One region of the Isoptericola sp. NPDC056618 genome, then DNA from elsewhere that is predicted to be linked to it. Evidence: riboswitches for the same ligand, from Rfam matches in the RefSeq annotation. Region 1 holds a riboswitch; the other holds the start of a gene.
The links. A riboswitch is a leader RNA that binds a small molecule or an ion and turns the genes downstream of it on or off. The one in region 1 is predicted to bind S-adenosylmethionine.
Positions count from the first base shown of each region.

Region 2: it holds a riboswitch for S-adenosylmethionine, as region 1 does, so the genes downstream of both, ACFQ8T_RS04635 (ABC transporter substrate-binding protein) here and ACFQ8T_RS09825 (aminotransferase class V-fold PLP-dependent enzyme) in region 1, are expected to answer to the same signal.

Region 1 is NZ_JBHTVZ010000006.1:5,699-12,919, forward strand. Features, by position in the region: gene ACFQ8T_RS09800 (GNAT family N-acetyltransferase) at 1-323, opposite strand, end outside; gene ACFQ8T_RS09805 (amidase) at 410-1,888, shown strand; gene ACFQ8T_RS09810 (MerR family transcriptional regulator) at 1,889-2,296, opposite strand; gene ACFQ8T_RS09815 (NAD(P)-dependent oxidoreductase) at 2,346-3,242, shown strand; gene ACFQ8T_RS09820 (CsbD family protein) at 3,354-3,527, shown strand; gene ACFQ8T_RS09825 (aminotransferase class V-fold PLP-dependent enzyme) at 3,601-5,043, opposite strand; SAM riboswitch class IV at 5,078-5,194, opposite strand; gene ACFQ8T_RS09830 (hypothetical protein) at 5,369-5,539, opposite strand; gene ACFQ8T_RS09835 (rhodanese-like domain-containing protein) at 5,806-6,285, shown strand; gene ACFQ8T_RS09840 (O-succinylhomoserine sulfhydrylase) at 6,282-7,221, shown strand, end outside.
Region 2 is NZ_JBHTVZ010000002.1:338,657-345,877, forward strand. Features, by position in the region: gene ACFQ8T_RS04615 (LLM class flavin-dependent oxidoreductase) at 1-794, shown strand, start outside; gene ACFQ8T_RS04620 (LLM class flavin-dependent oxidoreductase) at 794-1,942, shown strand; gene ACFQ8T_RS04625 (TlpA family protein disulfide reductase) at 2,042-2,476, shown strand; gene ACFQ8T_RS04630 (DUF4395 domain-containing protein) at 2,508-2,984, shown strand; SAM riboswitch class IV at 3,141-3,254, shown strand; gene ACFQ8T_RS04635 (ABC transporter substrate-binding protein) at 3,329-4,990, shown strand; gene ACFQ8T_RS04640 (ABC transporter permease) at 4,992-5,972, shown strand; gene ACFQ8T_RS04645 (ABC transporter permease) at 5,969-6,886, shown strand; gene ACFQ8T_RS04650 (dipeptide ABC transporter ATP-binding protein) at 6,883-7,221, shown strand, end outside.

The DNA of each region.
Region 1 (7,221 bases):
GCGGGGTTGGTCGTGCCGCCCCACCAGTCGCGCCCGTAGAAGGTGGTGCCGATCTCCACGCGGCGCGGCCCGGGGGCCAGCTCGTAGAAGCGCGTGGACCCGCGGACCGCGCCGTCGTCGCCCACGACGGCGAACGCCATCGTGCCGGGCGTGGCGACCCCGGCGTCGATCCACGCCTCGAGGTCCGCGACGGTCGTCGGGACGGGCGAGGTCATGCCGAACCAGAGGTCGGCGTCGACGAGGGGGAGCAGCGCCGCGGCGTGCTGCGGGCCGAGGGGCTCCAGGCGCACGCCGTGGCCGGCGAGGACGAGGTCGTGGGTCACCGCCCCATCCTCGCCGACCATGCACCTGGGCACGTTCTCGCGCCGCATTGCGAGCACATCCGCATGCTCGGCGCAGGATGGGGGTCATGGACGACGCCCTGCACGAGATGACCGCCGCCCGGCTGCGCGACCTGCTGCGCGCGGGCGAGCTCACGCCGACCGAGGTGGCCGACCACTTCCTGGCCCGGATCGAGCGCGCCAACCACGCGCTGGGGGCCTTCGTCAGCGTCACCCCCGGGGCGGCGCGCGAGCGGGCGGCGCGCCTCGAGCGCGACGGCGCGGAGGCCCGGGGCGTGCTGTGGGGGCTGCCCGGCGGGGACAAGGACCTGTGGCTGCGGGCCGGCGTGCCCGCCGGGTTCGGCTCCCGCGCCTTCGCCGGCGACGACGCCGTGGTGGCGCCGGTGAGCGACGAGATCGTCGAGGTCCTCGACGCCGCGGGCATGGTGAGCCTCGGCCGCACGACGGCGCCCGAGCTCGGATTCCCCGCGTACACGGAGCCGCTGGCCGGGCCGGTGGCGCGCAACCCGTGGGACCCGTCGCTCGGGGCGGGCGGGTCGAGCGGGGGCGCCGCCGCCGCCGTCGCCGCGGGCCTGCTGCCGTGCGCGCCCGGGTCGGACGGCGGCGGCTCGGTGCGCATCCCCGCCGCGGCGTGCGGGGTGGTCGGGCTCAAGCCGAGCCGCGGCCTCGTCCCCGCGGGGTCGGGGCAGGAGTCGCTCGGCGGTCTGGTCGTGGACGGGCCCCTCGCCCGCACCACCGAGGACACCGCGCTGCTGCTCGAGGGGATGCTCACCCGGACGCCCGACGGGCGGGTGGCGCACCCGCTGACGCTGCGCGCACCGTCGGCCCGCGCCGGGGAGTACCTGGCCGCGGCCCGCCGCGGCGAGGTGGCGGGAGAGGGCGGCGAGGACGTGCGGGGCCGCTTCCGGATCGGCGTCACGACCGACTCCGCCTGGGACGACTTCTACGCCATCACGACGTCGGACGACGCGCGCGCCGCGCTCGACACCGGCGTGGCGACGCTCACCGGGCTCGGGCACGAGGTGGACGGCCTGTCCCTCGAGCCCGACCCGACGTACGGCCCGGCCTTCCGCACCCTGTGGATGGCGGGCGCGTCCGCGGTGCCGCTCGACGACCCCGCCCGACTCGACCGCCTCGAGCCGCTCACCCGATGGCTCATCGGCCGTGGCCGCCAGGTGCCCGCGCGCGAGCTCGCGGAGGCGCTGCGCGCCCTGACCGCCTTCGAGCGCCGGCTGGTCGCGCAGGTGTCGCGGTTCGACGCCGTCGTCACCCCCGCCCTCGCGATGACGCCCCGCCCGCTCGGCTGGTTCGACCCCGAGGACCCGGAGCGCAACTTCGAGCAGCAGTGCCAGTACACGCCGTGGACGTCGATGCTCAACGTGGCCGGCCTGCCCGCGATCACCGTGCCCACGCGGTGGACCGACGACGGGCTGCCGATGGGCGTGCAGCTGATCGGGCGGCCGGGCGGGGAGACGACGCTCCTCGCCCTCGCCGCCCAGCTCGAGGACCGGCTGCGCTGGGCGGACCGGCACCCGCCGGCCTGGTGATCAGGCGGGGATCCTCTCCGCCGCCGCGCCGTCGAGCGGCGGGTAGCTCTCGCCACCCACCCGCTCCGCCGCCGCGATGTACCCGGCCAGGGCCGAGCGCGAGCGGGCGAGCCTCGCCATCTGGTCCTCCAGGCGCCGCAGGCGGGAGCGCATCGCGGTCAGGAGCTCGACACAGCCGGGCAGCTGCGGCTCCTCGCCGACCGCGCACGGCAGGACGTAGGCGATGTCCTCGGACGACAGGCCGGCGTCGAGCAGGTGCCGGATCTGCCGCACCCGCAGCACGGCCCCCTCGTCGAACTCGCGGTAGCCGTTCGAGCGCCGGGCGACCTCCAGCAGGCCCTGGGCCTCGTAGTAGCGCAGCTGGTGCGTCCGCACGCCCGTGCGGCGGCTCAGCTCCCCGATCCGCATCCCGCTCCCCCTTGACCTTCACACCGGTATGAACGTCGACGATGCTGCCATGGTCACCAGAACCCACAAGCCGTCGCCCCCCGCCCCCGTCTCCGTCGTCGGTCTCGGCCTCATGGGTCGCGCGCTCGCCGGCGCGTTCCTCCGGGCCGGGCACCCCACCACCGTGTGGAACCGCACCGCCGCCAAGGCCGACGCCCTGGTGGCGGACGGCGCGCGCCTGGCGCCCTCGGCGGCCGCGGCGGTGCGTCCCGGCGCCCTGACGATCGTCTGCCTCACCGACGACGCCGCCGTGCGCGAGCTGATCGGCCAGGACGGCGTCGACGTCACCGGCGCCCCGCTGGTCAACCTCACGTCCAGCAGCTCCTCGCAGGCCAGGGAGACCGCCCGGTGGGCCGCCCGACGCGGAGCGCGATACCTCGACGGCGCGATCATGGCCGTGCCCTCCGCGATCGGGACGGCGGACGCGGTCGTCCTGCACAGCGGGCCCCGGGCGGACTTCGACGCGCACGCGGCCACGCTCGCGGCGCTCGGCACCGTCACCCACCTCGGCGAGGACCCCGGGCTGGCATCCCTCTACGACGCGGCCGGCCTCACGATGATGTGGAGCGTCCTCGACGCGTGGCTGCACGGCACCGCCATGCTCCGCACGGCCGGGGTGGACGCCGCCGCCTTCGCGCCGTTCGCCCGGCAGATCGCGGAGGGCGTGGCCGGTTGGCTGCCCGGCTACGCGGAGCAGGTCGACAGCGGCAGCTTCCCGGCCGAGGCCTCCGCCCTCGAGACGGACGTGCGCGCGATGGCGCACCTCGTCGAGGAGAGCGAGGCGCTGGGCGTGAGCACCGAGCTGCCGAGACTGCTCAAGGCCGTGGCGGACCGTGGCGTCGCCGCGGGCCACGGTCACGAGCAGTACCCGGTGCTGATCGAGGAGTTCGGCCGCCCGGCGCCCTGACCTGCCGGCCGCCACCCGGAGGACCCACGACCTGAGACGTCGGCGTGCGAGCCGGCGGGCACGCGCCTACGGTCGGTCTTCGAGGTCGTTCGTATGACGGAAGGAGCCCCGATGGGACTGGGAGACAAGGCCAAGCACCTCGCGGAAGAGGCCGAAGGCAAGGTCAAGGAAGCCACGGGCAAGCTCACCGGCGACGAGAGCAAGGAGGCCGAGGGCAAGGCCCAGCAGGCCAGCGCGAACCTCAAGCAGGCGGGCGACGACACCAAGGACGCGTTCAAGAAGTGACCCGCTGACACGACGGGGCGCCACCGCACAGTGGCGCCCCGTCGTCATGCCCCGCTGGGGCGGGACCGACTGCTCAGAGGTCGTCGGGCAGGCAGCCGAAGGCTTCGTCGGCGCCCAGCGCGGCGGTGGCGAGCAGCCCCTCGAGGCCGGAGCCGTCGGGCACGGGGCGGGGATCGTCGACGACGACCCACAGCCCGTCCACGACGTCGTACCGCGCCTGCGGCCCCTCGGTCACGAGCGAGCGGACGGCCGCGACGAGCCGCTCGACCTCCTCGCCCGCCGTCCCGAGGCCCACCGACGCGCGCACGGCGCCGGCGTCGAACCCGAGGCGGCCGAGCAGGGGGTGGGCGCAGAACCGCCCGTCGCGCACGCCGATGCCGTGCTCGGCGGACAGGTACGCGGCGACGAGGCCCGGGTCGTACCCGGTGACGGTGAACGTGACGACCCCCACCGGGTCGACGGCGTCGTCCCACACGTGCACGACCTCGACGCGCTCGACCTCGCCCAGCCCGTCCACGAGCCGGCGCCGCAGGGCGTCCTCGTGCTCGCCGGCGACCCACGGATCGAGGGCGGCGAGCTCGTCGCACGCGGCCGCGAGCGCCACCGCGCCCACGACGTTGGGCGAGCCCGCCTCGTGCCGGGCGGGGCCCTCGTGCCACTCGGTGGTGGTGGTGCGCACCCGGCGCACGGCCCCGCCGCCGGCGAGGTACGGGGTGCCGGCGTCGAGCCAGTCGCGCCGTCCGACCAGGGCGCCCGCCCCGAAGGGCGCGTACGTCTTGTGGCCCGAGAAGGCGACGTAGTCGACGCCCGTCCCCGCGAGCGAGAAGCGGCGGTGCGGCACCAGCTGGGCACCGTCGAGCACGACGCGCGCGCCCGCTCCGTGCGCCGCGGCGACGACGTCGGCCACGGGCAGCGCCTCGCCGGTCACGTTCGACGCGCCGGTGAGCGCCAGCAGGGCGTAGGGACGGCCCGCCGCGGCGGCGGAGCTCAGCTCCTCCTCGATCTCCGCGAGGGTGGCCGACACGGACGGCCCGCCGGTGACGACGGTCGCGTCGGTGACGCGCTGCCAGGGCAGAAGGTTGGCGTGGTGCTCGATGTCGAGCACGAGGACGCGGCCCGGCTCGCCGGTGGCCGGGTCGGCGGGCACGCAGCCCGCGAGCAGGTTGAGCGAGTCCGTCGTGTTGCGGGTGACGATCGTGAGGTCGTCCTCGCGGGCGCCGACGAACGCGCCGATCGTGCGGCGCGCCGTCTCGTACAGGGCGGTCGAGACCTGGGACAGGTAACCGGCGCCGCGGTGCACGCTGGCGTACAGCGGCAGCACGCGCGCGACCCGGTCCGCCACGGCCTGCAGGGCGGGCGCCGATGCCGCGACGTCGAGGTTGGCGTACGGCACCTGGCGGCCGTCGACGAGCGGCACGAGCGTGTCGCCGCCGACGACGGGCAGCACGGGGGCGACGTCGTGCACGGCGGCGGCGCGCGTGGCGGGCACCGCAGGCGCAGTGGTGAGCGTGGTCATGCGTGGTCCTCCTCGGTCGTGCCGGGGAGGTGGCTCCCCGCGCTTGCCCGTACGCCGGACGGCGCGGGGCCAGGTCGTCACCCGGGGCACCCCGCCGCGAGAGGAGGGTTGCCGGCCAGCGAGCCGGGGCTTCGCGCTGGCGCTCTTGACCTGCCGCCCATCGTGCGTGCGCAGCACCCCACGGTCAAGCGGAGCCCCGGCCCTTCTCACGATGCGGGCGCGTGGGACGCCGGCCGCGCGCCCCCTGGCACCGTCCTGCCCTCCGGCGCGCCCCCGCAGGCCCACGTCGGCGAGGGCGGCCGACCCGACGCGGGCGGACCGCGGGTCAGATGCCGGGGCCGTCGCGCCAGCCGAGCACGTTGTCCGCGCCCTGGGGGAAGGGCGCCTCGTACGGGCGCCCGCCCTCGGGGCGCGGCGGCGGCAGGTCGCGAGGGCGTTCCAGCGGCTCCTCCCGCTCGCGCCGGAACCAGCCCTTGATCGTGGCGAGGATGGCCATGGCGCGCCTCCTGTGGGCGCGGTCATTTCCGGAACCTGACCGTGACTTTACCTTTCACGGAAGGCGGGGCCCACCGGGGACGCGCGACGTTCGCCTCCCGAGACGGGGTGACCAGCAGGCGGACGGCTGTCGTACGATCGCCAGGACCATCCCGAGCGGCCGAGTGACGTGGCACGTCGACGCCGCAGCAACCCGCGGGCCGGTCGCCGGCGACGGCGGCCGTACCGGACGAGGGTGCTACCGCCACGACCGATGGGAGGACTGCGATGAGCACCCAGATCGATCCCCGCCCCGCCGAGGGCTACGCCGGCGACCTCACCCCGCAGCAGGCGTGGGACCTGCTCGCCGGCGACCCGGACGCCGTCCTGGTGGACGTGCGCACCGAGGGCGAGTGGCGCGCCATCGGCGTGCCCGACACCGCGACCGCCGGCAAGGAGCCGCTCTTCGTCGAGTGGGTGCAGGCGGGCGGGCGCCCGAACGCCGGCTTCCTCGCCGAGCTCGCCGCCGCGGGCGTCACCGCGGACCGACCGCTCGTCTTCCTCTGTCGCTCCGGCCAGCGCTCCATCGGGGCGGCGCGGCTCGCGACGTCGTCGGGCCTGGGCCCGGCGTACAACGTGCTCGAGGGCTTCGAGGGCGGTCCCGGTTTCGACGGCGTGCGCGACCGCGAGGGCTGGAAGGTGCGCGGCCTGCCCTGGGGCGCGTACGACGCCGCCGCGACGCAGCAGGCCGCGGAGCAGGCGCGATGAGCGACGCGCAGGTCCCGACCGGCCCGGGCGCCGACCCCACGACCTTCGGCGGCTCGCGCCCGCTGCCCGCCACGGTGCGGCCCGCGACGCTCGCCGTGCGCGGCGGGCACCGTCGCTCGGACTTCCAGGAGATGTCCGAGGGCCTGTTCCTCACCCAGGGGTACACCTACGGCTCGGCAGCGGACGCCGAGGCCGCGTTCGCCGGCGAGCGGTCCCAGTTCCTGTACTCGAGGTACGGCAACCCGACGGTGCACACGTTCGAGGAGCGGCTGCGCCTCATCGAGGGCGCCGAGGCCTGCTACGCCACGGCGTCGGGCATGTCGGCGGTGTTCAACACCCTCGCCGCGCTGGTCTCCAGCGGTTCGCGCATCGTGTCGGCGCGGGCCCTGTTCGGGTCGACGAACGTCATCTACGACGAGATCCTCGCCAAGTGGGGGGTGCGCGTCGACCTGGTCGACGGGCACGTGACCTCCCAGTGGGAGGAGGCCCTCGCCACGCCGGCCGACGTCGTGTTCTTCGAGTCGCCGTCCAACCCCATGCAGGACCTCGTCGACGTGCGGCGGGTGGCGGAGCTCGCGCACGCCGCGGGCGCCGTCGTCGTGGTGGACAACGTGTTCGCGACGCCCGTCCTGCAGAAGCCGCTCGAGCTCGGCGCCGACGTCGTCGTGTACTCGGCCACCAAGCACATCGACGGCCAGGGCCGTGTGCTCGGCGGCGCGATCCTCGGCTCGGAGGAGTTCCTCACCGGGCCGGTGCAGACGTTCGTGCGCAACACCGGCCCGTCGCTGAGCCCGTTCAACGCGTGGGTGCTGCTCAAGGGCCTGGAGACGCTCGACGTGCGCGTGCGCGCCCAGAATGCGGCGGCGCTGGAGGTCGCGACCGCGCTCGAGGAGCTCGACGGCGTGACCGGCGTGCGCTACCCGTTCCTGCCCTCGC
Region 2 (7,221 bases), on a different contig from region 1:
GGCTCACCAAGGACGAGCGGTACGCGCGCACCCACGAGTACATCCGGATCGTCAAGCAGGCGTGGTCCAGCGCGGAGGCGTTCGACCACCACGGCGAGTTCTACGACTTCGAGGACTTCGCGCTCGACGCGAAGCCGGCCGCGGGCCACGTGCCGACGATCTCCTTCGGGGGGTCCTCGGACGCCGCCTTCCGGGTGGGGGCGGCCGAGGCCGACATCTACGCCGTGTGGGGCGAGCCCCTGGCCCGCACGAAGGAGCAGATCGACCGCGTGCACGCCGAGGCCGCGGCCGCGGGACGCGCGACGCCGCCGCGCATCCACGCGGCCTTCCGGCCGATCGTCGCGCCCACCGAGGAGCTGGCCTGGGAGAAGGCGCACCGCGTGCTGGACCGGATCGAGGCGCGCAAGGCGGAGCTCGGCGGGCAGCTGTCCCGGCGGCACCCGATCGACAGGCCCGAGAACGCCGGGTCGCAGCGCCTGCTCGAGATCGCCGCCGCGGGGGACCGTTACGACTCCGCGCTCTGGACCGCCACGGCGAAGGCCACCGGTGGGGCCGGCAACTCCAACGCGCTGGTCGGCACGCCCGAGCAGGTCGCCGAGGCGCTGCTCGCCTACTACGACCTCGGGGTGCGGGTCATCTCGGCGCGCGGGTACGACCTGCTCGACGACGCGATCGACTTCGGCCGGTACGTCATCCCGCTGGTGCGAGAGGGCGTGGCCGCGCGCGACCGCGCCGCCGCGGAGGCCGCCGAGGCCGAGACCCCGGGAGCCGCGGACGAGGAGCGCGTGGCCTGATGCGCTTCCAGCTGCTCGACATCGTCTTCAACCCGCCGCATCCCGTCACGGGCGAGGCGGTGCCGCCCGCGGACCGCCTCGAGCGCGTCGTCGAGCACGCCGTGCTGGCGGAGGAGCTCGGGTTCGACTCGTTCGCGGTGGGGGAGCGGCACGCCGGCGACGTGCTGTCCTCCGCGCCCACGGTGATCCTCGGGGCGGTGGCGGCCCGCACCCGCCGCATCCTGCTGTCGACCGGCGTGACCGTGCTGTCCCTGCTCGACCCGATCCGGGTGGCGGAGGACCTGGCGACCGTCGACCAGCTCTCCCGCGGGCGGCTGGAGATCGTCATCGGCAAGGGCAACGAGGAGCTGCAGTACCCGCTGCTCGGCCTCGACATCGCGAAGCAGTACGAGTACCTCGAGGAGAACTACGAGCTCCTGCGGCTGCTCCTGTCGTCGGAGGACGTCGCCTGGTCCGGTCGCCACCGCCACCGGCTGGAGCACGCCACCACCCTGCCGCGACCCTTCGCCGGGCCCTTCCGCATCTGGCACGGGTCCGCGACGAGCGAGTTCGCCGTCGACCTGGCCGCCCGGTGGGGCGACCCGATCGTGAGCGCCAACGCGCTGCAGCCGCGGGAGAGCTATGGGCGACTGATCGACCGGTACCGCGAGCGGTACGCGGCCGCCGGGCACGACCCGGCGTACGGGTTCGTCGGCGCCGGCTCCGGGGGCCTGTTCCTCGCCGACACCACGGAGCAGGCGATCGAGCAGTACCGGCCGCTGTACGAGGGGCAGGTCGCGCGGCTGCGGGCGCGCGGCTACGACCCCGCGACGCACGTCGGCAAGGCCCAGGCGTTCGAGACGATCGAGGACGCCGTCGAGCGCGGCCCGGCGCTGGTCGGCTCGCCCGAGCGGGTCGCCGAGAAGATCCTCGACTACCACGGCTCCTTCGGGCACGTGCTGCAGTCCGTCTCGGTGAACCACCTGCTGGAGCCGTCCCGCCAGGAGGACGTGCTGCGTCGGTTCGCGGCCGAGGTCGCGCCCGTCGTCCGCGCCGAGGTCACGACGACGCTCTGGGGGCCCGACGACGAGCGGCGGGCCGCCGGCTTCACCGCGGCGCAGGCGCCCACGGTGCACGGCGGCGCGCGTGCCGCGGCGCTGACCGTCTGACCGTCCGACGGGGTGTCCGGCATGCGGTCATCCTGTCGACCGGATGGTGGGCGGCGGGGAGAATGACCGCGACGTCGACCGCGTGAGGAGGCCACCACCGTGACAGTCCAGCCCACCCAGCTGGTGATCCTGGTCGTGCTCGTCCTGGCGACCGCCGTCCTCGGCGCGGTGTGGAGGTCCCGCCAGGGGCGCGTCCGCACCACGCCCGCGCGGCACGACCCGGCCGTGGACTGGGCGGCCCGCGGGGTCCGGCTGGGCGAGCGGGCGACGTTCGTCCAGCTGTCCGCCGAGGTGTGCGCCCCGTGCCGCGCCACGGCCCGCGTGCTGAAGGGCCTCGTCGAGCGCGAGGCCGGCGTCGAGCACCACGAGCTCGACGTCGACGACCATCTCGACCTCGTGCGCGAGCTCGGCGTCCTCACCACCCCGACGGTGCTGGTGCTCGACGCGACCGGGGCGCAGGCCGCACGCAGCAGCGGCGGCATGTCGCCCGCGCAGGCGCGCCAGGCACTGGCCGCCGTCGTCCCCGTCGGCTGAGCCCGTCGAGACCCGTCCCCGAGGAGAACCCATGACCTCCGAGCGTCCCGCCGGCCAGGCCCCCGTCACGCGGGCCCCGGCCGGCATCGACCCGCGCGGCCCGCGGGTGGGCGCCGCCATCACGGCGCTGCTGCTCGCCGTCGTCGTCCTCCTCGGGGCGAGCACGGCCGGACTCGTCCTGCTCGCCGTCGTGGCCGCAGGCTTCCTGCTGGGCACCGTGCGCGGAGCCCAGGGGACCGTGCAGGGCTGGCTGTTCAAGACCCTCGTGCGCCCCCGGCTCGCCCCGCCCGTCGAGCTCGAGGACCCGCGCCCGCCGCGGTTCGCCCAGCTCGTCGGCCTCGTCGTCACGGGCGTCGGCGTCGTGCTCGGGCTCGCAGGCGTGCTGGCCGCCGTGCCGTGGGCCGCGGGGATCGCGTTCGTCGCTGCCGGCCTCAACGCCGTCGTCGGCCTGTGCCTCGGCTGCGAGCTCTACCTGCTCGGCGCGCGCCTGCGGCCCTCCGCCCGCTGAGGCCGCCGCCCACCACCCGACCCGCGAAGGCCCCGCCGTCACCGACGGCGGGGCCTTCGGCGTCTGCGGCACCGAAGGGGCCCGTCCGCGTCCGTGATGTGAGACGGCCCGGCCAGCCCTTGACTCGTGCGGCCGCGGCGGCTTCCCTGCCGCCCAGGTGACGAGCGCCAGCACCCAGGCCCGGCTCGCTGGCCAGCAACCCTTCGACGTGACGGGGTGCTCCGGGAACGACCTGACCCCGCCGCGCCCGCGGCGGGGTAAGCACGGCTCCGGTCGTCCACGACCGCGCCCCGGCCCGTGCCGGCGCGGGGACGACCCGCCATGACCACGAGGAACACCACGCGATGACCACCACCCCGCGCGCACCGCGCACCCAGGACCCCAGGCGCACCCCGCGACGTACCGTCGTCGGGCTCGCCGCGACCGTCTCGGCCGCCGGCCTCCTGCTGAGCGGCTGCTCCACGGGCGCCGACGCCGCGGGCACCGGCGCCTCCGCCGACGGCGAGCCCGTCGCCGGCGGCGACCTGACGTTCGCCATCACGGTGGACTCGCACTGCATCGACCCGCAGCAGGTCGGCAACAACGACGCGATCGCGGCCGCCCGGCAGACCGTCGCCTCCCTCACCGCGCAGGACCCGGAGTCCGGCGAGATCCTGCCCTGGCTCGCGGAGAGCTGGGACGTGAACGGCGACGCCTCCAGCTACACGTTCCACCTGCGCGACGACGCCACGTTCGCCGACGGCACCCCGATCGACGCCGAGGCCGTCAAGACCAACCTCGACGCGATCGTCGACCTGGGTGCGGTCGCGTCCCTCGGGTCCCAGTACCTGGTCGGCTACGCGGGCACCACCGTCGTGGACGAGCACACCGTGACCGTCGACTTCGACGAGCCCAGCGCGCAGTTCCTCCAGGCGACGTCGACCTTCTCCCTCGGCCTGCTGTCGCCCGACTCGGCGAAGCTCTCGGCCGAGGACCGCTGCGCCGGCAAGTACGTGGGCTCCGGCCCGTTCGCGGTGAAGTCGTACACCCAGGACCAGGAGATCGTGCTGGAGAAGGTCAAGGGCTACTCCTGGGGCTCGGAGGCGAACGACCACACCGGCGAGGCCTACCTGGACACCGTGACCTTCAAGGTCATCCCCGAGGCGAGCGTGCGCACCGGCTCCCTGCAGTCCGGCCAGATCGACGCCACCGCCGCGCTCAACGCCGTCGACCTGCCGCAGTTCGACGGCAACGGCTTCTGGCTGGAGTACCGCGCCAACCCCGGTGTCGTGTTCAACCTGTTCCCGAACGAGTCCAGCCCGCTGGCCGCCGACGAGGCCGTGCGCACCGCGCTCGTCAAGGGGATCGACCGGCAGCAGATCGTCGACACGGTGCTGACCCCGCAGGACCGGCCGGCCACGGGCGTGCTGTCCCACTCGACGCCGCTGTTCGAGGACGCGGGCGACCTGCTCGCCTACGACCCCGAGGGCGCGAAGAAGATCCTCGACGACGCCGGCTGGACCGAGGGCGCCGACGGCATCCGCGAGAAGGACGGGCAGAAGCTCACCACCACCGTGACCTTCTGGCAGGTGCCCGAGCCGCTCGAGCTCGTGCAGCAGCAGCTGCGCCAGATCGGCGTCGACCTGCAGCTCAAGCACGTGACGGTCGCCGAGAAGGAGGCGGCCAACGAGGCCGGCGACTTCGACTTCGACTACTACAACCTCACCCGGTCCGACGCCGACGTGCTGCGCACGATCTTCTCGGCGAACGCCCGCAACATCAACCAGCGCGACCCGGAGAAGGTCGACCAGCTGCTGGACGAGTCCGCCGCCGCCACCGACGCGGACGAGCGCAAGAAGCTCGTGACCGAGGCGTCGGCGCTGCTGATCGAGCGCGGGCACGCCATCCCCGTCTACGAGCTGTCGACCACGATCGCCGCCGCCGACCGCGTGCAGGGGCTCACGTTCGAGGCCTCGTCGCGGCTGGACTTCTACGACGCGTGGGTCACCGACGGCGCGGGGGAGTGAGATGACGCGCTACGTGCTCCGACGCGCCGGGCAGGGGGTCTTCGTGCTCTGGGCCGCCTTCACCGTCGCGTTCTTCGTCCTCTACCTGCTGCCGAGCGACCCGGCCGCGCTGGTCGCGTCCGGGGGCGGCGAGGTGAGCCAGGTCGACCCGGCCCAGCTCGCCGCCCTGCGCGCCGAGTACGGGCTCGACCGCCCGATCCTCGTCCAGTACGGCGACGCCCTCCTGGGCGCGCTGACCGGCAGTTTCGGGGACTCGTACGTGAGCGGCGCGCCCGCCACGTCGCTCGTGACGCAGGCGCTGCCCGAGACCCTCAAGCTCACCGGGGCGGCGCTCCTGGTCGCCGTCGTGGGCGGCACCGCGGTGGCCGTGGCCAGCGTCTTCCCGCGCTCCCGGTTCCTGCGGCAGGCCCTGTCCGCCCTGCCCCCGCTCGGGGTCGCGCTACCCACGTTCTTCGTGGGCCTGGTGCTGCTGCAATGGTTCTCGTTCCGGGTGCCGGTGTTCCCGGCGATCGGCAACGACGGCGCGATCAGCCTCGTGCTGCCCACGATCACGCTCGCCGTCCCGGCCGGGGCCCAGCTCGCCCAGATCCTGTCCCGCTCCCTGCGGGGCACGCTCGGCGAGCCCTACGTCGAGACGGCGTGGGCCAAGGGCGCGAGCCGCACCCGGGTGCACCTCGTGCACGCCCTGCGCAACGCCGCCATCCCGGCGTTCACGGTGCTCGGTGTCATGGTGGGCGGCCTGCTCGGGGGCGCCGTGGTCACCGAGACCGTGTTCTCCCGCGTCGGGCTCGGCCGGCTCACGGTGCAGTCGGTGAACCAGCAGGACGTGCCCGTGGTCCTGGCGATCGTCGTGCTCTCGGCGCTCGTCTTCGTCGTCGTCACCCTCGTGGTCGACCTCGTCTACCCCCTGCTCGACCCCCGGATCCAGATGCGGGCCCCGCACCGGGCCCGCACGAGGCGCCCCACGGCGGTGACCGCATGACGCTCCAGATCCTCTCCCGGCCCGCCGCGGCGGCCGCCTCTCCCGACCCGGCGCCCGCCGCCGGCGCGGCGCGCGGCGGCCGATCCCTGCGCGCGGCGGGTGCCGTCCGCCACCTGCTGCGACAGCCGGGGCTGCTGATCGCCGTGGCCGTGCTGCTGCTCGTCGCCGCCTGGGCGGTCGTGCCGCAGGCGTTCACCGCCCAGGACCCGCTGGTCGGCATTCCCGCCGACCGGCTCCAGCCACCGTCGGGCGCGCACTGGTTCGGCACGGACCACCTGGGCCGCGACGTGTACGCGCGGGTGGTGCACGGGGCGTCCCTCACGCTGCGCACGACCGCGCTCGCGGTGGTCGTCGGCCTCGTCCTCGGGTCCCTGCTTGGCCTGCTCGCGGGCTTCCTGCGCGGCTGGGTGGAGGACCTGATCGGCCGGCTCGTCGACGTGCTGCTGGCGATCCCGAGCATCCTGCTGTCGCTGGCGATCATCACCGCGCTCGGCTTCGGCCCGGTCAAGGTGGCGGTCGCGGTGGGCATCGGCTCGGTGGCCACGTTCGCTCGCGTGATGCGCGCCGAAGTGCTGCGCGTGTCGACCTCCGTGTACGTGGAGGCGGCCCGCGCGTCCGGGCTGCGCTGGCCCGCCGTGCTCGGGCGCCACGTGCTGCCGAACTCTTCCGGCCCGGTGCTGGCGCTCGTCGCCCTCGACTTCGGCACCGCCGTGCTGGCCGTGTCCGCGCTGAGCTTCCTCGGCTACGGCACGCCGCCGCCCGCGCCCGAGTGGGGCGCGCTCGTCTCGGGCGGGCGCGACTACCTCGCCACCGCGTGGTGGCTCACCACCCTGCCCGGCCTCGTCATCGTGGCCGTCGTGCTCGCCGCCAACCGGGTGTCGCGGGCCCTGGAGAAGACGGGAGAGGACCAGTGACCGACAGTCAGCGACGGGCCCCGGTGCTCGAGATCGCGGGGCTCGAGGTCGCCTACCGTGCCGCCGACGGCGGCACCCGCCCCGCCGTGCGGGGCGTGGACCTGCGGGTCGGGGCCGGGGAGGTGGTGGCGCTCGTCGGCGAGTCCGGCTCGGGCAAGAGCACGACGGCGCACGCCGCCCTGCACCTGCTGCCCCGCGGCGGCGAGGTCACGGCAGGCCGCATCAGGCTCGAGGGCCGTGACCTGTCCGACCTCACGGCGAAGGAGTGGCAGGACGTGCGCGGCCGCCACGTGGGCCTGGTGCCGCAGGACCCGACCGTCTCCCTCAACCCGGTG